3 regions of the Pseudomonas sp. GW821-FHT09C09 genome follow, and region 2 is predicted to be linked to each of the others. Evidence: predicted binding sites of a transcription regulator. Region 2 holds the regulator's gene; each other region holds the start of a gene.
The links. Region 2 encodes sigma-54, which starts transcription at its own class of promoters, with help from an activator protein. Its sites were predicted from a motif close to ANTGGCATNNANNTTGCTNT; they were not measured.
Positions count from the first base shown of each region.

Region 1: a site for sigma-54 is predicted at 4,878-4,897, ahead of AC07NR_RS04710 (circularly permuted type 2 ATP-grasp protein). Genes of this name have one in related genera too.
Region 3: a site for sigma-54 is predicted at 5,068-5,087, ahead of flgB (flagellar basal body rod protein FlgB). Genes of this name have one in related genera too.

Region 1 covers NZ_JBWKPF010000001.1:1,005,255-1,013,147, reverse strand. The annotation lists gene AC07NR_RS04745 (long-chain-acyl-CoA synthetase) at 1-999, shown strand, start outside; gene AC07NR_RS04740 (ankyrin repeat domain-containing protein) at 1,097-1,615, shown strand; gene AC07NR_RS04735 (hypothetical protein) at 1,706-2,236, shown strand; gene AC07NR_RS04730 (PLDc N-terminal domain-containing protein) at 2,308-2,499, shown strand; gene speE (polyamine aminopropyltransferase) at 2,635-3,510, shown strand; gene AC07NR_RS04720 (hypothetical protein) at 3,663-3,896, shown strand; gene AC07NR_RS04715 (ribonuclease E inhibitor RraB) at 4,107-4,454, shown strand; gene AC07NR_RS04710 (circularly permuted type 2 ATP-grasp protein) at 4,931-6,340, shown strand; gene AC07NR_RS04705 (alpha-E domain-containing protein) at 6,353-7,303, shown strand; gene AC07NR_RS04700 (transglutaminase family protein) at 7,300-7,893, shown strand, end outside.
Region 2 covers NZ_JBWKPF010000008.1:150,104-157,996, reverse strand. The annotation lists gene lptC (LPS export ABC transporter periplasmic protein LptC) at 1-329, shown strand, start outside; gene lptA (lipopolysaccharide transport periplasmic protein LptA) at 316-861, shown strand; gene lptB (LPS export ABC transporter ATP-binding protein) at 861-1,586, shown strand; gene AC07NR_RS23665 (RNA polymerase factor sigma-54) at 1,773-3,266, shown strand; gene hpf (ribosome hibernation-promoting factor, HPF/YfiA family) at 3,340-3,648, shown strand; gene ptsN (PTS IIA-like nitrogen regulatory protein PtsN) at 3,660-4,124, shown strand; gene rapZ (RNase adapter RapZ) at 4,127-4,984, shown strand; gene AC07NR_RS23645 (HPr family phosphocarrier protein) at 5,000-5,275, shown strand; gene AC07NR_RS23640 (ZIP family metal transporter) at 5,314-6,207, opposite strand; gene AC07NR_RS23635 (superoxide dismutase) at 6,238-6,849, opposite strand; gene AC07NR_RS23630 (DUF2753 family protein) at 6,851-7,291, opposite strand; gene AC07NR_RS23625 (class II fumarate hydratase) at 7,319-7,893, opposite strand, start outside.
Region 3 covers NZ_JBWKPF010000012.1:5,451-13,343, forward strand. The annotation lists gene AC07NR_RS28235 (MFS transporter) at 1-293, shown strand, start outside; gene AC07NR_RS28240 (flagellar brake protein) at 369-1,103, opposite strand; gene AC07NR_RS28245 (flagella synthesis protein FlgN) at 1,199-1,666, opposite strand; gene flgM (flagellar biosynthesis anti-sigma factor FlgM) at 1,715-2,041, opposite strand; gene flgA (flagellar basal body P-ring formation chaperone FlgA) at 2,236-2,997, opposite strand; gene AC07NR_RS28260 (chemotaxis protein CheV) at 3,080-4,012, shown strand; gene cheR (protein-glutamate O-methyltransferase CheR) at 4,060-4,887, shown strand; gene flgB (flagellar basal body rod protein FlgB) at 5,129-5,536, shown strand; gene flgC (flagellar basal body rod protein FlgC) at 5,540-5,983, shown strand; gene flgD (flagellar hook assembly protein FlgD) at 5,999-6,724, shown strand; gene flgE (flagellar hook protein FlgE) at 6,755-7,893, shown strand, end outside.

The DNA of each region.
Region 1 (7,893 bases), on a different contig from region 2:
TCGGGTTTCGCGATTCGCCGCAAGTTCAGCGCCCGGCAGTTCTGGAGCGATGTGCGTCGCTACCGCGCCACTACCATCGGCTACGTCGGCGAGTTGTGCCGTTATCTGGTGGATCAACCGGTCAGCAGCGATGATAGCCGCCATGACGTGCGCAAGATGATCGGCAACGGTTTGCGGCCCGGTGCCTGGGCCGAGTTCAAGACCCGGTTTGCGGTGGATCACATCTGCGAACTGTATGCGGCCAGCGACGGCAACATCGGCTTCACCAACATTCTCAATTTCGACAACACCATCGGCTTCTCGCTGATGGCCTGGGAACTGGTCGCCTACGATCAGGACAGCGGCGAGCCGATTCGCGGTGGCGACGGCTTCATGCGCAAGGTCGGCCGGGGCGAGCGGGGCCTGCTGCTGGCGCGGATCGACGACAAGGCGCCGCTGGACGGCTACACCGACCCGCAGAAAACCGCGAAAGTCGTGCTGCAGGACGTATTCGCCAAGGGCGACCGCTTCTTCAATACCGGTGATCTGCTGCGCAACATCGGTTTCGGCCATGCGCAGTTTGTCGATCGCCTTGGAGATACGTACCGCTGGAAGGGCGAGAACGTCTCGACCACCGAGGTCGAGAACCTGCTGCTCCAGCATCCGCACATTTCCGAAGCTGTGGCCTATGGCGTGGAAATCCCCGACACCAACGGTCGCGCCGGCATGGCGGCGATCACCCCGGCCGAGTCTCTGGCGACCCTGGACTTCACCGAGCTGCTGGCCTTCGCCCGTCAACGCATGCCGGCCTATGCGGTGCCGTTGTTTTTGCGGGTCAAGGTGAAAATGGAAACCACCGGCACCTTCAAATACCAGAAGACGCGCCTGAAAAACGAAGGTTTCGACCCCGGCCAGACAGGCGATGACCCGATCTATGCCTGGTTGCCGGGCACCGAAACCTACGCGCAAGTCACGGATGAAATCCTGGCGGACATCCAGGCAGGCAAGTTCCGTTATTGATATTGGCTATCGCGAAGCTTGGAAAAAAGGGGATGACAGCTATCGCCGCGCTCGGGAAACTAGCGGCTTTCCGATTGACCGAAAGTGGAGTTGCCCCATGTCCGACCAAAGCCGCCAGATGACCCCCGAAGAAGCTGCCGAATTCACCGAGCAGGTATTCAACAAGGCGCGCGAAGGTGATGCGGTGATGCTGGACCGCCTGATCACCGCCGGTCTGCCGGTGAACCTGACCAACAGCAAGGGCGACACCCTGCTGATGCTCGCAAGCTACTACGGACATGTGGACGCGGTGCAAGTGCTGCTCAAGCACAAGGCTGACCCGGAACAACGCAATGGCAACGGCCAGAGCCCGATTGCCGGCGCGGCGTTCAAGGGTGATCTGGCGGTGGTCAAGGCGTTGGTGGCGGGTGGCGCGCAGATTGAAGGCGCCTCTTTCGATGGCCGCACGGCGCTGATGATGGCGGCGATGTTCAACCGCGTTGAAATCGTCGACTTCCTGATCGATCAGGGCGCCGATCCGAAAGCCAAGGATGCCAACGGCATCACCGCGCTGGACGCGGCCCGCACCATGGGCGCCGTGGACACCACCGCGCAGCTGGAAAAACTGCTGGGCTAACGCCGCTGGCCGGAACCCGCTCTGTGGCGAAGGCGAGAATGCGCTATCCTTCGCGCCCTCAAAACTCCCTTCGCCACAGGATCCGCCCCCATGAAAGCCGCACTCGCCGAACTCATCAGCAAAATCAGCTCCGGCTGCATGGGCGACGACGAGATTCAGAAAGTCGCCGATGAAGCCGCACAGGCCTACGCCGATGCCGACGCTTTTCTGACCGCCAACCCGGACATCAACTACGACGACACCTTCCCGATTCCTTTGGGCGAATGGGTGGTGGTCGGCAGTCTGCCGGAGACCGTGCTGTTCCAGGCCGACACCTATGTCGACCTGTTCACACAGATCGTGGCGTCGTTCGGCCCCGGCGTGGAGTTCAACCTCAAGCCCAAGCAACTGGCCAAGACCGAAGCGCTGACCGCGCTCAACCGCATCCAGGTGCAGATGAGCAGCCTGAACAAGGAAAACGGCGGTTACACGCTGATGAACTTCAGTCAGCTTCTCGACGACGAGCTGCAAGTGGTGCTGGTCTACGGCAACGACGTGCCGCGTGTGCTGGAACTGTGCGCCGAAGCCGGCATCGCCGCCGCGCCGTCGCTGGAAGCCTTGAAGGTCGCCGTTCACGTCTGAACGCAATAAAAGGGAACCCTGCGCGCGACCGTCTATCCTAAAAGTGCATGCCACTATTCTGGAGCGACACCATGGGTTCCACGTTCAACGGCCTGATCGGCCTGATCATTCTTGCCCTCGACATCTGGGCGATCATCAACGTGCTGAAAAGCGGCGCCGAGACCGGGATGAAAATCCTCTGGGTGCTGTTGATCATCCTCCTGCCGGTGCTGGGCCTGATCATCTGGGCGATCGCCGGGCCGCGGGGCAATGTGCGGATCTGAGCGTTCGCACCATGGATTGCGCGGGGCCGATGAACTGAGGTTCGACCTGTCATCTTCGGCAACGTAGAATGCGCGCCTTTCCCGGGCAATCGAACCTGACGATTGGCGCCCGCGCATTCATCGGAGCACTTCACCATGACCGTCACCAAGACCAGCGAATACCTGGAAACCCTCTACGAAGGCTACGGCCAGCGTTTTCGCATGGAAAAACTGCTGCACGAAGTGCGCACCGAACACCAGCACCTGGTGATCTTCCAGAACCCGCGCATGGGCCGGGTGATGGCGCTGGACGGCGTGATCCAGACCACCGAAGCCGATGAATTCATCTACCACGAAATGCTCACCCACGTGCCGATCCTCGCCCATGGCACCGCCAAGCGCGTACTGATCATCGGCGGCGGCGACGGTGGCATGCTGCGCGAAGTGACCAAACACGCCAGCGTCGAGCACATCACCATGGTCGAGATCGACGGCACCGTGGTCGACATGTGCAAGGAATTCCTGCCGAACCACTCCAAGGGCGCCTACGACGATCCACGCCTGAACCTGGTGATCGATGACGGCATGCGTTTCGTCGCCACCACCACTGAAAAGTTCGACGTGATCATTTCCGACTCCACCGACCCGATCGGCCCGGGCGAAGTGCTGTTCTCGGAAAATTTCTACCAGGCCTGCCACCGCTGCCTGAACGAGGGCGGCATCCTCGTGACCCAGAACGGCACGCCGTTCATGCAGATCGACGAAGTGAAGACCACCGCCGGTCGCCTGCGCAGCCTGTTCCCGGACTGGCACTTCTACCAGGCGGCCGTGCCGACCTACATCGGCGGCTCGATGACTTTCGCCTGGGGTTCGACCAATCCGGCCTACCGCAAGCTGAGCCGTGAAGTCCTGCAACAGCGCTTCATCGGCAGCGGCATCGTCACCCGTTACTACAACCCGGAAATCCACATCGGCGCCTTCGCCTTGCCGCAATACGTACTGCAAGCGGTGAACAAGCCAAGCAACGACTGATCACTCGGTCGTCATCTGCGGGAGCGGGGTGATTCGCTCCCGTAGATGAAAGGTTTTTCATGTTTCATCGGTGTAAAGCTTTTGAACGATCAATCCTGACAAAAGTCGAGATAGATGTAAGCCCATTTGCGGGTTTGTTCGAGGAGGCTCCAATGCAAAAGTGGAAAGTCACTTTCGTGGATGATCACGGTGAAATTGTCGATGAAGTCTTCGAGCGTGCGGAATGCCCCAGCGATGATGAGGCCGCACGACTGATCAAGGAACGACTCCTTCCTGTCGCCGCCGCACTGGATCTGAACGATCTGGAAGGGCGCACCTCCGATGCAGGCGCCAAAAGCCTGAAAACCCAGAACAGCATCGAAATCCGCAGCATCACACCCATCTGAAAATCTTCTTGTCAGTAACGCACCAGGCCTTGGCAGCGGCTCTATCTTGGGGCTACTCTGCAAGCGAGATCAGCGAACGGATCGCTAAGGTCTGGTCTTGTCAGCTACATGCTTGTTTCCCGTCGGCAACACGGTTGCCGTAACGCCTGAGCCGTTCGGCCAGGCGCAGGGAATACGGAAAGTCTATCCATCTATGCGAGGGGGACGTTCATGAGCACAGCCTATCAAGAAGACATCAGCAGCAACGTGCTGCGCCGCATGAAAGAAGGCGGTTTCGATTTTTCCCGATTCCATCCCATCGAGTTCTACGCCATTTTCCCGGACGAGGAGCGGGCGCGCAGGGCGGCAGGCAAGTTTCGCGGTGAATCCATCAATGCCCAGGTCAGTGCGCGCGACGACGGCGCGTGGTCCCTGGAATTGAGCAAGGTGATGTACGCAACCTACGACGACATCGGCGATTTCGAACAGGGCTTTTCGGCGGTGGTCGAGCCTCTGGGCGGCATCATCGAAGGCTGGGGCGTGAAGCAGGAGGTGCGCAACCGCCATCGTTTGAACTGATCACCCTCGCAACACGTCGAGCAACGGCTGACCTTCGGGTCGGCCGTTGTCGTTTCTGCACCTTGAACATTGCACGGCAAAACCCTGAAACAAGAATCCGAGGCAAAAAAAAGCCACCAGGAGAGGTGGCTGAAAGGGAAGACCGGAAGGAGAGGAAACCGGTCAGGGTTACGGCCGGGAGGGCTGCCGGGGCAAGCCATGTCAGTTGGGCTGCGTGCTTCGTCAGGGACGTTTTGCAGCGGATGTGCGGATTATCCGCAGCAGGCGCCGGGCAGTGAAATCAACTCTGACTATGCTGGTGATAGGCGACAGGACTGCGTCGCAATGAAGCGGGGGCGATCAGGTTGGGGCATTTGCCGCACAGGAATGGTGCGGTGCGTGTGGCGTGAATATCCAACCGATTGAAATCAAAGCGTTTATGCCGATGGCACGGGCCTTGCGAAGGCCTGTAGGTCCGGGGTGACAAGGAGTACGGCATGATCCGCACCTATTTTGATGAAATGTACGATGCCGGCGGCCAGGTCCGTCCGCATTACCGGGAGTTTGCCCGCTGGCTGGCGGACACGCCTGACGAACTGCTGGCCCAGCGGCGACGCGAGGCCGATCTGCTGTTCCATCGTGCCGGGATCACTTTCACGCTCTACGGGGACGAGCAAGGGACAGAACGCCTGATTCCCTTCGACACCATTCCGCGCAGCATTCCCGCCAGCGAGTGGCGGATCGTCGAGCGCGGCTGCATCCAGCGGGTCAAGGCGTTGAACATGTTCCTCGCCGACCTCTATCACGAGCAACGCATCATCAAGGCCGGGATCATTCCCGCCGAGCAGGTGCTGGCCAACGAGCAATACCAGTTGGCGATGCAGGGCCTGGATCTGCACCGCGATATCTATTCGCACATCTCCGGCGTCGATCTGGTGCGCGACGGCGACGGCACGTATTACGTGCTCGAGGACAACCTGCGCACGCCCAGCGGCGTCAGCTACATGCTCGAAGACCGCAAGATGATGATGCGCCTGTTCCCCGAACTGTTCGCGGCCCAGCGCATCGCCCCGATCGACCATTACCCGAACCTGCTGCTCGACACCCTGAAAAGCTCAAGCCCGATCGACGACCCGAGTGTGGTGGTGCTGACTCCGGGGCGGTTCAACAGCGCGTTTTTCGAGCATGCGTTTCTGGCGCGGGAAATGGGCGTGGAACTGGTCGAGGGCGCCGACTTGTTCGTGCGCGACGACAAGGTCTTCATGCGCACCACCGACGGCCCGAAAGCGGTGGACGTGATCTATCGCCGACTCGACGACGCGTTTCTTGATCCGCTGGCGTTCCGCCCGGATTCGATGCTTGGCGTGCCGGGGCTGCTGTCGTCCTATCGCTCCGGCAACGTGGTGCTGGCCAATGCCATCGGCACCGGGGTGGCGGACGACAAGTCGGTGTATCCGTTCGTCACCGAGATGATCCGTTTCTACCTCGATGAAGAGCCGATCCTGAAGAACGTGCCGACCTGGCAATGCCGCAATCCGTCTGAACTTTCCCATGTGCTGGCCAATCTTCCGGATCTGGTGGTCAAGGAAACCCAGGGCTCCGGCGGTTACGGAATGCTCGTGGGGCCGGCAGCGACGACCGCGGAAATCGATGCGTTCCGCGAGCGGATCAAGGCCAAGCCTCACGCGTACATCGCGCAACCGACGCTGTCGCTGTCGACCTGTCCGACCTTTGTCGAAAACGGCATTGCGCCGCGCCATATCGACCTGCGCCCGTTCGTATTGTCCGGCCGCGAAACCCGGGTCGTGCCCGGCGGTTTGACCCGTGTCGCCCTGCGTGAAGGCTCTCTGGTGGTGAACTCATCCCAGGGCGGCGGAACCAAGGACACCTGGGTGGTCGAGGATTGAAGGAAGCCTGCCATGTTAAGTAGAACTGCCTCGGATCTGTACTGGATGTCGCGTTACCTGGAGCGGGCGGAAAACCTCGCCCGCATGCTCGATGTCAGCTATTCGCTGTCGCTGATGCCGCAGGACGGCCGTGGCGACGGTCTGCACGAACTAGCGATGCCGCTGATGATTACCGGCACCCTGGACGATTACCTGGAACGCCACGGCGAGCTGCATGCCGAGCGATTGCTGCATTTCTTCGCCCTCGATGCGGCCAACCCGGCGAGCATCTATAGCTGCCTCGGTGCGGCGCGGGCCAGTGCCCATGCGGTGCGCGGACGGATCACCGCTGACATGTGGGAGAACATCAACGCCACCTGGCTGGAGATCCGCGGGATCGCCAATCAGGGCCTCAGCCGTTATGGCATGAGCCGCTTCTGCGAGTGGATCAAGGAACGTTCGCATCTGTTCCGTGGCGCGTCCTACGGCACCATCATGCGCAACGACGCGTTCCGCTTCATTCGCCTGGGTACGTTCATCGAACGGGCCGACAACACCTTGCGCCTGCTCGACGCCCGCTACGAAATGGCCGGTGATCAGGCGGAAGCGGTCAGCGACGGCACCGCCCACGCCTATTACCAGTGGAGCGCCTTGTTGCGGGCCTTGTCCTCGTTCGAGGCCTACACCGAAATCTACCGCGATGCGCCCGGCGCCCGGCATGTCGCCGAACTGCTGCTGTTGCGTGCCGACGTGCCGCGTTCGCTGCGGGCCTGCACCGAAGAGATCGACCAGATCCTGGCGCAACTGCCGGGAGCCAATGGTCGTCCGGCGCAACGGCTGGCGGCGGAAATGGACGCACGCCTGCGCTACACCGGCATCCAAGAAATCCTCGAGGAAGGGCTGCACGCCTGGCTCACCGAGTTCATCCCGCTGGTGCGCCAGCTGGGCAACGCCATTCACAGCTCCTACCTGGAGGCCGCATGAGACTTTCCATCAGCCACGAGACCACCTATCACTACGAAGATCAGGTGCGGGCGAGCATCCAGTATCTGCGCCTGACACCCCACGACAGCGAACGCCAGCACGTACTGAGCTGGCAGCTCGACCTGCCGCGCCCGGTACGGGCCCAGCTCGATCCGTTCGGCAACATCCTGCATGTGCTGACCATGGACGAGCCCCACGAAGCGATCATCATCGGCGCTCGGGGGCAGGTCGATATCGACGAATTGCGCGAAGCGGAACATGAGAGCCAGTCGGCGCTGCCGTTCCTGCGTTTCACCCGGCTGACCGAGGCTGACGAGGCGCTGCGGGCGTTTGCCGAGAAGTCCTGCAAACAACGACGGGACCGCAACGCATTGATTGACCTGATGCATGGGCTGAATCAGCACATGACCTACACGCCGGGTTCCACCGAGGTCGACACCAGCGCCGCCGAGGCGTTTGCCGGGCGGGCGGGTGTTTGCCAGGACCACGCTCACGCGTTTCTGGCTTGCGCGCGCAGTCTCGGGGTGCCGTCGCGGTATGTGTCGGGTTATCTCTACAGCGAGGATTGCGAACACCTGGCCAGTCACGCC
Region 2 (7,893 bases):
TGGTCACCAAACCCGACCTGAACATGTTTCGCGGCACCGACTTCCCGTGGCACGTGACCAGCGAGCGCGGTGAAGTGAATTCCGGCGGCACCGAGGTCGAACTGATCGACTCGGTTCGCGTCAAGCGCACCGATGAAAAGAACCGCGACACCCTGATCACCAGCACCCGAATGACGGTGTTCCCTCAGCAGCAATATGCGCAGACCCAGCAACCCGTTAGAATCGACGGCGCTGGCGGTGTATCGACCGGCGTGGGAATGAAAGCGTATTTGAAGGAAAGCAGGATACACCTGCTATCGAACGTAAGAGGACAGTATGAGGCTCGTTAAAACCCTCCCTATTTTGCTCAGTCTGGGCGCAGCACTGGGAAGCGTGAGCGCCTGGGCTCTGCCGAACGATCAGGAGCAGCCAATCCGCATTCAGGCCGACGATGCCCAGCTGGACGACAAGAATGGCGTTGCCACTTACAAGGGCGCCGTGATCATCACCCAGGGTTCGATGATCGTCAAAGGCGACACCGTAACGCTGACGCGCAACCCGGCCGGCGAGATCGACGTGGTGACTTCGGTAGGCAACCTGGCCTATTTCGAACAACTGCAAACCGCTGGCGACACCAAACCCGTCCAGGGTTGGGGCGTGACCATTCAGTACCACGCGCAGCAAAACCGCGTCGTACTGATCGACAAGGCCAAGGTCGTCGACAAGGACAACAACACCACTCAGGGCGAGAAGATCGTCTATGACACGGTGAAAAAACTCGCCAGCGCCGGTCGCGCTACCGGCAACAAGGTCACCGAAACGCGTCCGCGCATCGACATGGTGATCCAGCCGAAGAAGAAAACCGACGAGAAAACCCAGTAATGGCAACCCTGAAAGCTCAGCACCTGGCCAAGGCCTATAAAAGCCGCCAGGTCGTGCGTGACGTCAGCCTGTCGATCGACAGCGGTCAGATCGTCGGTCTGCTCGGCCCCAACGGCGCCGGCAAGACCACCTGCTTCTACATGATCGTCGGCCTGGTGCAGGCCGATCAGGGTCGCGTGCTGATCGACGACCTGGACGTCAGCCACCAGCCGATGCACGGCCGCGCCAAGGCCGGTATCGGCTATCTGCCGCAGGAAGCCTCGATCTTCCGCAAGCTGTCGGTGGCCGACAACATCATGGCCATCCTCGAGACCCGTCAGGAGCTCGACAAGGCCGGCCGTCGCAAGGAGCTGGAAAGCCTGCTGCAGGAATTCCACATCAGCCATATCCGCGACAACCTCGGCATGAGCCTGTCCGGTGGCGAACGTCGCCGGGTGGAAATCGCCCGCGCACTGGCCACCGCACCGAAATTCATCCTGCTCGACGAACCGTTCGCCGGTGTCGACCCGATCTCCGTGGGCGACATCAAGCAGATCATTCACCATCTCAAGGCCAAGGGCATCGGTGTACTGATCACCGACCACAACGTCCGCGAGACGCTGGATATCTGCGAAACGGCGTACATCGTCAATGACGGCCAGCTGATCGCCGAAGGCGACTCCGCGACCATCCTCGCCAACGATCTGGTGAAGGAAGTGTATCTGGGTCACGAGTTCCGCCTGTAAGCGCGACAGCATTCGACCAGCCGTCCGGGTGCTGTAACGTTGAAGCGCGTTTTTATACGCTTTTATTGTTACAGCGCTCTAGGCAAACACGACAGTTTCAGGCATATAATTTGCTTAAGTTTGGCGCCTCGGCGCCCTGTAGTGGATGGCGCATAGCGCCGGCGAATAAGGTGTTAAGCCCCTGCCATGAAACCATCGCTAGTCTTGAGAATGGGCCAGCAGCTGACGATGACACCGCAGCTGCAACAGGCCATCCGCCTGCTCCAATTGTCGACCCTGGATCTGCAACAGGAAATCCAGGAGGCTCTGGAATCCAACCCGATGCTCGAACGCCAGGAAGACGGCGACGACTTCGACAATTCCGACCCGCTGGCCGACAACGCCGAACAGAAGCCCAATACCGAGATCCAGGAACCTTCCTACCAGGAAACCGCGCCGACGGTCGACAATCTCGAAGACGGCGAATGGAACGAGCGAATCCCCAACGAACTGCCTGTCGACACCGCCTGGGAAGACGTCTATCAGACCAGCGCCAGCAGCCTGCCGAGCAGTGATGACGACGAGTGGGATTTCACCACCCGCACCTCCGCCGGCGAAAGCCTGCAAAGCCACCTGCTGTGGCAGTTGAACCTGGCGCCGATGTCCGACACCGATCGCCTGATCGCCGTGACCCTGATCGATTGCATCAACAATCAGGGCTACCTCGACGAAACCCTCGAAGAAATCCTCGACGCCTTTGATCCAGAGCTCGACATCGAGCTGGACGAGATCGAAGCCGTCCTGCACCGCATCCAGCAATTCGAACCCGCCGGCATTGGCGCACGCAACCTGGGCGAATGTCTGCTGCTGCAATTGCGCCAGCTGTCGGCCAAGACCCCTTGGCTGGCCGAAGCCAAGCGACTGGTCACCGATTACATCGACCTGCTCGGCAGCCGCGACTACAGCCAGCTGATGCGCCGCATGAAGCTCAAGGAAGATGAACTGCGCCAGGTCATCGAACTGGTCCAGAGCCTCAACCCGCGCCCCGGCTCACAGATCGAATCCACCGAAGCCGAATACGTGGTGCCCGACGTCATCGTGCGCAAAGACAACGAACGCTGGCTGGTCGAGCTGAACCAGGAGTCGGTGCCGCGCCTGCGGGTCAACGCCCAATACGCCGGTTTCGTCCGCCGCGCCGACACCAGCGCCGACAATACCTTCATGCGCAATCAGTTGCAGGAAGCCCGCTGGTTCATCAAGAGCCTGCAGAGCCGCAACGAAACCCTGATGAAGGTTGCCACCCAGATCGTCGAGCATCAGCGCGGCTTCCTGGAATACGGCGACGAAGCGATGAAACCACTCGTGCTGCATGACATCGCCGAGGCAGTCGGCATGCACGAGTCGACGATTTCCCGGGTGACCACGCAGAAATTCATGCATACCCCCCGGGGCATATATGAACTGAAATACTTTTTCTCCAGCCACGTCAGCACCTCCGAAGGCGGCGAATGCTCGTCCACGGCGATCCGCGCGATCATCAAGAAACTGGTCGCCGCGGAAAATCAGAAAAAGCCGTTGAGTGACAGCAAGATCGCTGGTTTACTGGAGGCACAAGGCATTCAGGTGGCTCGCCGCACCGTCGCCAAGTACCGCGAATCCCTCGGGATCGCGCCTTCGAGCGAACGCAAGCGGTTGATGTAAGCCACGTTACAGCGTTCCAGTGGCAGGCTCTTCGGCCTGCCGCTTTATGCACTGGCAACGAAGGAGAAGCTGTATGCAAGTCAACATCAGTGGACACCAACTGGAAGTTACCCAACCTCTCCGTGAATACGTTGAGCAGAAGCTCAAGAGGCTTGAGGGACATTTCGACAAGATCACCAACGTGCAAGTCACGATGTGCGTCGAAAAGCTGAAGCAGAAAATCGAAGCCACGCTGCATATTCCCGGCAACGAGGTCGTCGCAAACGCGGAACATACCGACATGTACGCAGCGATCGACGCGCTGACCGACAAGCTTGATAAACAACTCAAAAAGCATAAGGAAAAGACCCAGAGCCTGCTTCAGGGCGCTACCGGTCGATAACCCCCACCCCCATGATCCGACTTGAAAGCATCCTGACCCCCGGCCGTTCCCTGGTGAACGTGCCGGGCGGCAGTAAAAAGAAAGCCCTCGAACAAATTGCCAACCTGATCGCCCGGGAAAAACCGGATCTGGAGATGCAAGATGTCTTCGAGGCGCTGATTGCCCGTGAAAAACTCGGTTCGACCGGTTTTGGCAACGGCATCGCCATTCCCCATTGCCGCCTCAAGGGTTGTGAATCCCCCATCAGTGCCTTGATGCACCTTGAAGCACCTATCGATTTCGATGCCATCGATGGCGCACCGGTGGACCTGCTGTTCGTGCTGCTGGTCCCGGAAGCTGCCACCGATGCACACCTGGAACTGCTGCGCCAGATCGCCAGCATGCTCGATCGCAAGGAAGTACGCGAAAAACTGCGTCGCGCCACCACCAACGAAGCCTTGTATCAGGTTGTCCTGGACGAGCAAAACGGGCACTAAACATGCGCTTGATCATCGTCAGTGGCCGCTCCGGCTCGGGCAAAAGCACAGCCCTGGATGTCCTTGAGGACAACGGCTACTACTGCATCGACAATCTGCCGGCGGGCCTGCTGCCGGAACTGGCAGAACGCGCCCTGATTCATACGGAACTGTCTCAGCCACTGGTCGCGGTATCGATCGACGCGCGCAACCTGCCAAGCCACCTTTCGCGCTTTCCGGAGTTGCTCGAGGAAGTCCGCAGCCGGCACATCCAGTGCGATGTTCTGTATCTGGATGCCGATGAAGAAACCCTGCTCAAGCGCTTCTCGGAAACCCGTCGCCGTCACCCGCTGAGCAGTGCCAACCGCTCGCTGGCTGAAGCCATCAACGATGAAACAGCCCTTCTGGGCCCGATTGCCGATCTGGCCGACCTGAAGGTCAACACCACCAATCTGAACCTGTACCAGTTGCGCGACACCATCAAGCTGCGGCTGTTGAACCAGCCGGAGCCGGGTACGGCGTTTCTGGTGGAGTCGTTCGGTTTCAAACGCGGCATGCCGGTGGATGCGGATCTGGTGTTCGATGTACGCTGCCTGCCCAACCCGTACTGGAAACCGGAATTACGTGCGCAATCCGGGCTCGATGAGCCGGTAGCCGAGTACCTGGCGGCACAGCCGGAAGTGGAAGAGATGTTCCAGGACATCTATGCGTATCTGTTCAAATGGTTGCCGCGCTTCGCTGCGAGCAACCGTGCCTACGTGACCATTGCCATTGGCTGCACCGGCGGACATCACCGTTCCGTCTACCTGACCGAACGCCTGGGTCAGGCCCTGCAGAAAACCCTGAAGAACGTCCAGGTTCGCCACCGCGACCTCAGCTAAAGGATTCACACCGCGATGCCTGCTCTGGAAATCGAAATCATCAACAAGCTGGGCCTGCATGCCCGGGCGTCGGCAAAGTTCGTGGGCGTGGCGGGTCAGTATCCCGACTGCACGATCAGAGTGGGTCGCACCCCGGAAACCACGGTAGATGGCAAAAGCATCATGGCGATGATGATGCTCGCTGCCGGCAAGGGCACAAAGATCCATCTGAGCACCGAAGGCCATCAGGAACAGGAAGCCATGGATGCTCTGGTGGCACTGATCAACAACTACTTCGACGAAGGCGGTTGAAAGGTCCTTTGTGGCGAGAGATACGTCTCTCGCCACACTTATCCCAACGCCGTGTCCATCACCATCATCAGGCAGAAGCCGATCAGCAATCCCAGGCTCGCCAGCTTGTCGTGACCATTGCGTCGCGATTCCGGGATCACTTCGTGGGTCACCACCAACAACATTGCCCCGGCCGCCAGCGCCAATCCGAGGGGCAACAACAATTCCGCCAGACTGACCAGCCACGCACACAGCAGTGCGAACACCGGCTCGACCAGACCTGACGCCGCCCCGATCAGAAACGCCTTGACCCGCGACATCCCCGCCCCGGCCAGCACCAGCGCAATCACCAGCCCTTCCGGCACATCCTGCAAGGCGATCCCCATCGCCAGGCTGTCAGCGTCCGGCATGCCGCCACCCGCAGAGACGCCGACGGCCATGCCTTCCGGAATGTTATGGGCAATGATGGCAAACACGAACAGCCAGATTCGCGGCGGGATAACCGGATGCTCGACGGTGCCGATGAGCATTTCCGGTGAAGCGCCGGACAGCCTGCGGTCCACCAGATACAGAGCGAAAGCACCGAGCATGATGCCGAAACAGATCAGGCCACTGGCGCCCCAAGGACTCAGCCCAAGGCTTTCGGCGGCGGCAATCCCCGGCACGATCAACGAAAACGCGGTCGCCGCCAGCATCACGCCGGCACCAAAACCCAGCAGCGTGTCGCCCAGCGCCTGCGGCATATTGCGAATCACCAGCACCGGAACCGCCCCCAGTGCCGTGCCGAGCGCGCAGATCGCACCACCCTGCAATGCCCGGGACAGTTTCGGCTCCAGGTTCAGCCATTCCAGCCCGTGAGCCACCAGCAAGCTCATGCCCGCCAACAGCAGCAGCGATCCGAATGCGTAACGAAACATTCGTCCGCTTCCGATCGCCAGTGTTTCAGTGCCCATAGTCAGCCCTGGATTGTTTTTATAGGAGACTTAAACCAGTGCAGCCTGATAACGCGCAGCGACTTCAGGCCAGTTGATCACGTTGTAGAACGCGCTGATGTATTCCGGGCGGCGGTTCTGATAACGCAGGTAGTAGGCGTGTTCCCACACGTCGAGTCCGAGAATCGGTGTGTTGCCGTTCATCAGCGGGCTGTCCTGGTTGCCGCTGCTTTCCACCACCAGTTTCTTGTCGGGGGTGACACTGAGCCACGCCCAGCCGCTGCCGAAGCGGGTCAAGGCTGCCTTGGTGAAGGCTTCCTTGAAGCTGTCGAGGCCGCCGAGCTGCTCATCGATCGCCCTGGCCAGCGCGCCGTCCGGCTTGCCGCCACCACCTGGCAGCATCACTTCCCAGAACAGTGAATGGTTGGCATGACCGCCGCCCTGATTGATCACCGCCGCACGCAGCTTTTCCGGCAGTTGCTGAACGCTGGCCACCAGTTTTTCCACCGGCCACTCGGCGTATTCCGTGCCCTCGACCGCGGCGTTCAGGTTGTTGATGTAGGCCTGGTGGTGCTTGGTGTAGTGGATCTCCATGGTCTGCGCATCGATGTGCGGTTCCAGTGCGTCGTAGGCGTAAGGCAAGGCTGGCAGGGTAAAAGCCATTTCAGTGGACTCCATGGTGATGTTGGGCTGGGGCGCGGCGCGCATTGCCGGTATCCGGGTGCAGCAAGCGTTGGGTGCGCGGGTATTCGCCGTGTTCGCTGATGAAATTGAGCAGTTCGACATAGGTCTTGCTGCTCTGGCGCAGCGCCGCTTCGCGCAGGGCCGGGCGCAGGCGCTCGTCCTGCATGGTCTGCAACAGCCGTTGATGGATCGCGCACAGGTACTCGGCGCTCTCCTCCGGCTGGTTCAGACGCAGATGCAGATCCGCCAGGTTGTGATGAGAGATGACACAGGCCGCCACCGCTTCGTCGGCATCGGCCCAGCGCTCGAACAACACTTGCGCCAGGGCCAGCGCTTGCAAATAGGCTTCACGAGCATCGATCAGATCGCCCAGCATGAAGCAGCGATTGGCCCGTTCGATCGTGCGTTTCCAGTGCTCCATGGTGAACCTCCAAAGCGGTTGCGGTGCTTACACGCCGCCGGCGGTGAGTTTCTCGGGATTGAGCAACTCTTCCAGCTGGCTGCGCGACAGGTCGGTGTGTTCCAGCGCGACTTCGATCACTGGGCGACCCTGTTTGTAGGCCCGCTTGGCGATTTCGGCGGCCTTCTGGTAACCGATGATCGGGTTGAGCGCGGTGACCAGAATCGGGTTGCGCGACAGCGCTTCCTTGAGTCGCGACTCGTTGACCTTGAAGCTGGCAATCGCCTTGTCACCCAGCAGACGGCTGGAATTGGCCAGCAACTCGATGCTGCTCAGCAGGTTCTGGGCGATGATCGGCAGCATCACGTTCAGTTCGAAGTTGCCCGACTGACCGGCGATGGTGATCACCGAGTCATTGCCGATCACTTGCGCGGCAACCATGGCGGTAGCTTCCGGAATCACAGGATTGACCTTGCCCGGCATGATCGACGAACCCGGTTGCAGGCCTTCCAGTTCGATTTCGCCAAGGCCGGCAAGCGGGCCGGAGTTCATCCAGCGCAGGTCGTTGGCGATTTTCATCAACGACACGGCGGTGGCCTTGAGCTGGCCCGACACGGCCACGG
Region 3 (7,893 bases), on a different contig from region 2:
TCACCTTTTTCGCGCTGGTGCTGGTGTGGCGCATCCGGCCGAAAGCCGTGACCAACCTGCACCAGGTCGACGACGCACCGCTGCATCACGTGGCGATGCCGGACAGCATGTCCAGTTCGCCGCTGGTGGCAGCGCTCGATCCGCGGGTCGACGAGCAAGTGGTGCAGGAGCAGATGCAGACCACGGTTGCACCTGAACCGGCACCCGAGCCCGCCACTGAACCAGAATCACCAGTGGAGCCGGATGCCGGCAACGACAATCCTGCGCCGGACATCAGTGGCGCCAGGCCTTGATCCTGAAAAAACACCAGGCATAAAAAAACGGGCAGTCACCGCAAGGGACTGCCCGTTTTTCATGGCGCGTGCGAATCAGAGATCGTCTTTGTCGAAGCGCCGTGCTTCACGTTGCAGCTGATAGACGAAACGCTCGACGTTGCGCGCTGCCGGGCCGCTGATGTTGTGAAAGCGCAGGCCGGCGAAGGTGATGTTGAGTTTTTCTTCGAAGTGCAGGTAACGCAGCTCGACCGCCGCTGGCTGGTTGCCGAACAGTGGCGGGGCGATCAGGCGGTCATAGACCTGGCCCAGTTGCAGGCGGTCGGTGATGTCACCTTCGAAACGCAGCTTGCAACCGGTGGCGGAGATATCCAGCAGTTTGCCACCGATCGGCGACTTGAGTTTTTCGCCGCCCAGTTCGACGCTCACCAGATCGGTCAGTTTCAGTGCGGCGCGGAAGGCGTTGCGGCGCTGATGATAGACCACTTCGGTGGGCATCTCGCCGACATAGAAGCGGTCGCCGTCGGATTCCTTGATGTCCAGCGTGCCGTTGTATTCCCAGGCGATGCGCACGCCTTCGTGGAAGCCTTCGACCTTGAAGGGTTCGCCAGCCAGCAGGAAGCGCTCGCCATCGCGCGGGATCATTTCGTCCAGGGCAATGGTGGCGGTTTCCCGGTCGACCTTGATCAGGTAGCTCTGGAAACGCTGGCTGCGCTCGTGAAAGGTGATGATCAGCGGATCGTGGCTCTCTTGCAGCTGGCGCAGATTGCTGGAGATCTCCAGGGGCGTGGTAAGCACCTTTGGGGGCTGCGGAGCGTCATCATTGGACACGTTAAATCAATCTCCAGACAAATTTTGACTACGACTGGCCAGTATTTTGCCAGCATGTATCGCGCGTTGATAGGGCGCAAGCATGGAAGAAAGCATCACGCCTGGCTGAGCGCGCGAGGTTTCTGCAGTTTGGAGAAGGTGCCGCTGGCATCGTAGAGCGCGGGAGGCTCGCCACCGGTGAGGATTTTCAGCTGATTGGCCGTGGCGGCCTGCTGCATCACGATCGACTGGCCATTCTTGGCGTTGGCCGCCTGGCACTGGGCGATCAGGTCGATCAGGACATCGCTCTGGCTCAGCAACTGCTCGCCGATGCTCGACTGGCTGGCCAGTTGTTCCAGGCCCTGGCGGTCGAGCGACAGATTGAGGCTGGCGAGGATTTCGCTGCGTTTGCGGCCATGCTGCTCGAGCAGAATGATCAATGCCTGTTTGCGCGCCAGAATTTCTTCCAGCAGGGGCATGTCGCGACCGTGCAAGGCGAGGGACTCGGTATGCAGTAACTCCAGCAGTTGTTGAGCTGGAGCAAAGTCGTCGGTGATCAGTTGCAATAAAGTAGTGTCGTGCATGGCTGGCCTTGGGTTTTAAGCGTCCAAAAGCCTGGCGCAGGCCGAGGCCTAGCGCTGGGCTTCGAAGTTGAGCAGTTTGCTGGCTACACGGTTGCTGTCGACTTTGTAGCTGCCATCGGCAATCGCTGCTTTCAACTCGGCCACGCGGGCTTTGTCGACGGCAGGCTGATCGCGCAGCTTGTCAGTGACCTTCTGCAACTGTTGAGCCTCATTGCTGAGGTGTACCGATTCCCCGCTTTTTGCGGTACTGGCCTGTTCGGCCGGGGTATTCAGCGGCGCGGAAGTGCCGGTTTCGGCGGTTTCCTTGGGCGCGCTGGTACGTGTACTGCCCGTAAGTGACGAGGAGCTGTTCAAACGGCTGAAATCGATGACCATGTTAAAAACCTCTGGGAATTTGGACGCTTGCCATGTTCTCGGCCATCCCCTGGAAAACTTTAGGCTCTTTTACCACTAAGCCTGCATGCGCCGCACAGATCCTGCTGCGGCACAGTTTAGGGAACAGCTCAGGTTGGCGCCAGTTTTCTGCGCGATCACTCACGAGGCTTTCCTGTCATTGCTCCAGTCGTTGCTCACATTGCCACTTCCACCTGGCCCGGCGCCATGACCTGCGCCTTGATGACCCGCTGGGAATTGAGGTTTTTCACTCGAATCTGTTCTTTCAGACCGCCATTGGACAGGGCTTCGCCCGGCATGCGCACGGCCAGTGTGCCGCTACGGGCGGTAATCACCACTTGATCGCCTTTGCGAACGACTTCCGCCTGTTCCAGATGCACAAGGGTAATCACCTGATCGGCGACCGTTGGTCGGGTCAATTTCTGCCCGATCGCCTCATCCACCGACGTCAGAAAACCCTGGTTGATCAGGCTGACATCATGCTCGCGCAAGGTCACGTCCTGGGGCTCGATGATGCCGGCGCGCTTGAGCGGGCGAGTGGTGGTCACGACCGGGCGAAACAGGCGGACTTGAGCGGGTACGAACACGGTCCAGGGGGAGGCGCCTTCGCAGCGGACCTTGACCGTTACACGGCCCAGGGGGCGTCCCGGGCTCTCCAGGGACGCTGTCAATTCCTTGTCGCACATAGGCATGCGCATGCGCGGATCGAGCTGCTTGACCTCGATTTCATAACGCCCTTCCGTTTGACTGGTAGCCAGATAGTCTTCTACGGTGAATTCAAGAAAGCCCTGAGTGACGCCGATAAGCATGTCAGGCAAGGTAACCGCATCAGCACTGGCAGGGCTGCCCGCGAAAAACAGGCAAATGGCGGACACCGCGCAAAGTCCTCTGCGGATAGGGGATGTCAGGCGTCGGAAAAATGTCGTTTGAATGTTCATACGAGTTAAAAAGCAAGCGCCGTGCCGTTTAGCAATGAATGTGCGTCGCAACAACACTTGGCGTTGGTGTAGGAGTCTGGGCATGGCTGGTGTAATGGATTCGGTGAACCAGCGCACGCAACTGGTAGGGCAGAATCGCCTGGAGCTGTTGTTGTTCCGTCTCGACGGCCAGCAGCTCTACGGGATCAACGTGTTCAAGGTTCGGGAAGTGCTGCAGTGCCCGCAACTGACGCTGATGCCCAAGTCCAGTCCTGTCGTGTGCGGGGTGGCGAATATCCGGGGGGCGACCATTCCGATCCTTGATCTGGCAATGGCGACCGGCTCCGGGGCGTTGAAAGACAAGAACAGTCCGTTCGTGATCATCACGGAATACAACACCAAGACCCAGGGTTTCCTGGTGCGCTCGGTGGAACGTATCGTCAACATGAACTGGGAAGAGATCCATCCGCCACCCAAGGGGACCGGTCGCGATCATTACCTGACCGCTGTGACTCGGGTGGACAATCAGTTAGTCGAAATCATCGACGTCGAGAAGGTGCTGGCGGAAGTCGCACCGACACCGGAAGCGATTTCGGTCGGCGTGGTGGATGTCGAGACCCAGAGCAAGGCGCTGTCTCTGCGGGTGCTGACGGTCGATGACTCGTCGGTGGCGCGCAAGCAGGTGACACGTTGCCTGCAGACGGTCGGTGTCGAAGTGGTGGCGCTGAACGACGGCAAGCAGGCGCTGGATTACCTGCGCAAGCTGGTCGACGAGGGCAAGAAGCCGGAAGAAGAGTTCCTGATGATGATCTCCGACATCGAGATGCCGGAGATGGACGGGTACACCCTGACGGCGGAAATCCGCGGCGACCCTCGCATGCAAAAGCTTCATATCATCCTGCATACTTCGTTGTCGGGTGTGTTCAACCAGGCGATGGTCAAGAAAGTCGGTGCCGATGACTTCCTGGCCAAATTCCGTCCTGATGACCTGGCATCCCGGGTAGTCGACCGGATCAAAGCAGCAGATATCAGCTAGGGACTTTCCGTCCCTGGCGGTCAACACGATTTAAGAGGCGGCATCATTTGTCTACGGGTAATTTGGATTTCGAACAGTTCCGGGTCTTCCTGGAAAAAGCCTGTGGCATTTTGCTCGGTGAAAACAAGCAGTACCTGGTCTCGAGCCGTCTCAACAAACTGATGGAGCAGCAAGGCATCAAGTCCCTGGGTGAGCTGGTACAGCGCATCCAGACCCAGCCGCGCAGCGGTTTGCGCGAGCAGGTGGTCGATGCCATGACAACCAACGAAACCCTGTGGTTTCGCGACACCTATCCGTTTGAAGTCTTGAAGAACAAGGTGCTGCCCGAGGCGATCAAGGCCGCTCCCAACCAGCGTCTGCGGATCTGGTCGGCGGCCTGCTCGTCGGGTCAGGAACCCTATTCGCTGTCGATGTCGATCGACGAGTTCGAGCGGACCAACATCGGTCAGTTGAAGATGGGCGTGCAGATCGTTGCCACGGATCTGTCCGGCAGCATGCTGACCAACTGCAAGACCGGCGAGTACGACAGCCTGGCGATCGGTCGCGGTCTGTCCGCCGATCGTCTGCAGCGCTATTTCGACCCGAAAGGGCCGGGGCGCTGGGTGATCAAGGCGCCGATCAAGAACCGGGTGGAATTCCGTTCGTTCAACCTGCTCGACAGCTACGCAAGCCTGGGCAAGTTCGACATCGTGTTCTGCCGCAACGTGCTGATCTACTTCTCCGCCGAGGTGAAGAAAGACATCCTGTTGCGCATTCACAGCACGCTGAAGCCGGGCGGTTATCTGTTCCTCGGCGCTTCCGAAGCGCTGAACGGTTTGCCGGACCATTACCAGATGGTCCAGTGCAGCCCGGGGATCATTTACCAGGCGAAGTGACTGTCACCGGCAACACAAAAAACGGGAGTCCTCAGGGGCTCCCGTTTTTTTATGCCTGAGGGTTTTTGCGGTGGTGGCAAGCGGCAGAAAAGCGGCATCCGGCGGAAGCCCGTTGCCGCTTTTCTGGCATTGCCGCCTTGCCGATCCCCTGCAAAGCCCCGGAATCCGGGGCTTTTTAAAACTGGCACGACGCTTGCTATAACCCTGTTACGAAAAACCCGGTCACCTGAAGGTTCCCGACATGAGCATCAGCTTCGATAAAGCGCTCGGAATTCACGAAAAAGCCCTGGGCTTCCGCGCCCAGCGTGCCGAAGTCCTGGCCAACAACATCGCCAACGCCGACACCCCGAACTACAAGGCTCGGGATCTGGATTTCTCCAAAGTGCTCGAAGCACAGAGCCAGAAGAACGCCAACGGCACCATCGCCCTGAACATGACCAACAGCCGTCACATCGAAGCTGAAGGTCTGGGCAATGGCGACGAGTCGCTGATGTATCGCACGCCGATGCAGCCGTCGATCGACCAGAACACCGTTGACGCTCAGCTGGAACAGTCGAACTACGCGGAAAACGCCGTCGGCTTCCAGGCCAGCTTCACGCTGCTCAACAGCAAATTCAAAGGGCTGGTGTCAGCCCTGCGCGGAGAGTAATCCATGTCCCTGTCCAGCGTTTTCAACATTGCCGGAAGCGGCATGAGCGCCCAGACCACGCGTTTGAACACCGTGGCTTCGAACATCGCCAACGCCGAAACCGTCTCGTCGAGCATCGACCAGACCTATCGCGCTCGTCACCCGGTGTTCGCCACCATGTTCCAGGGCGGCCAGAGCGGCGGCAGCAACTCGCTGTTCCAGAACCAGGACGCCGCAGGCCAGGGCGTGCAGGTGCTCGGCGTGGTCGAAGACCAGAGCAACCTCGAAGCGCGCTACGAGCCAAACCATCCTGCCGCCGACGCCAAGGGCTACGTCTACTACCCGAACGTCAACGTGGTGGAAGAAATGGCCGACATGATTTCCGCGAGCCGGTCCTTCCAGACCAACGCCGAAATGATGAACACCGCCAAAACCATGATGCAGAAGGTGCTGACCCTCGGTCAGTAATAAGGGGCGACTGCCATGAGTGTTTCCGATACCACCAGCAGCCTGAGCATGAAGGACATCCTGGCGAACTCGTCGAAAAAGACCAGTTCGACAGCCGATGGCATTGCTTCGGCCACTAACAGCTCCACCGGCGGCCAGGCCCTGGGCAAGGATGCGTTCCTGCAACTGCTGGTAACCCAGCTGAAAAACCAGAACCCGCTCGACCCGCAGGACAACAGTGCATTCGTTGCCCAGTTGGCGCAGTTCAGCAGCCTCGAGGGTATTACCACCCTCAACAGTACCGTGAGTTCTCTGGCCGGCAACTACAACTCGTCGCAAGCCCTGCAGGCTTCGTCGCTGGTCGGCCGCAACGTGATCGTGCAGACCAACTCGGTCCAGCTCGACGATCCGAGCAAAGGCATGACCGGTTCGGTCACCGTTCCGTCGTCGATTGCCGGCGGTACCGTCACCATCAGCGACAGCAGCGGCACGGCGATTCGCACCATCGACCTGGGCAGTCGCGCCGCAGGCAATGCGAGCTTCACCTGGGACGGCAAGGACAAGGACGGCAACCTGGTCAAGACCGGTACCTATACCGTCAAGGCCAACGCATCGATCAACGGCACCTCGACCGATATGGCGACCTACCTGCCGGCAACCGTCACCAGCGTGACGATCAGCCAGACCGGCGGCGAGCTGATGCTCAACCTGTCCGGCAAGGGCACCGTTGCCCTGTCCAAAGTACAAACCATTGGTATATAGAGCCGACTAACCGGCACAAAGGAGTGGAATATGTCTTTCAATATCGGCCTTAGCGGTCTCTATGCAGCCAACAAGCAACTGGACGTGACCGGCAACAACATCGCCAACGTCGCGACCGCCGGTTTCAAATCGTCCCGTGCAGAATTCGAAGACGTCTACTCGGCCACTCGCCTGGGTAGCGGCAGCAAGGTCATCGGCAACGGCGTGCGCCTGGCCAACGTTTCCCAGCAGTTCACCCAGGGTGACATCAACAACACCGGTAACGTGCTGGACATGGGTATCAACGGTTCCGGCTTCTTCACCATGAGCAACAACGGCTCGATTTCCTATACCCGCGCCGGTACGTTCAAGGTCGACAATAACGGTTACATCACCAACACCGACTACACCTCGCGTCTGCAAGGTTACGGCGTGGATGCCAACGGCAAGATCATCAACGGCGTACTGACCGACCTGAAGATCGACACCTCGAACCTGGCGCCGAAGTCCACTTCGCTGGTGACCTCGACGATCAACCTGAACTCGTCCGCGCCGAAGATCGTCGATACCGGCGCCAATGCTGTCGTGTTCGATCCAACCAAGCTCGAAACGTACACCAAGCAGTTCAGCACCCCGATCTATGACAGCCAGGGCAACTCGCACGTCATGGATCAGTATGTGGTGAAAACCGATGACAATACCTGGAAGGTCTACACCCTGGTGGACGGTCGTAACCCGGATGCTACCGGCAGCGATCCGAAAACCACGCCGCCAGTCGCCTCCACCATGACGTTTGACTCGTCTGGCAAGTTGACTCAGGTCAGCACGCCAAGCACCTTGCCGCCTCCTGCGCCGAACCCGATCATCAGCAGCGACCTGAAACTCACTGGCTGGGTACCGGGTACTGTGACCAACGGCACCTTTACGCCTAACGGCGCATCGGCAAACCCGGCGGGTGTGACCATTTCGATGGCCAAGACCACTCAGTACAACGCTGACACCGCGCGCTCGATCCCGACTCAGGATGGTTACGCCACCGGCCAGATCACCAACCTGACCATTGACGGCACCGGTACGCTGTTCGCCAACTTCAGCAACAACCAGAGCAAGGCCATCGGCCAGGTTGCCCTGGCCAGCTTTACCAACGAACAGGGCCTTCAACCTGTCGGTGGCACCAGCTGGAAAGAGAC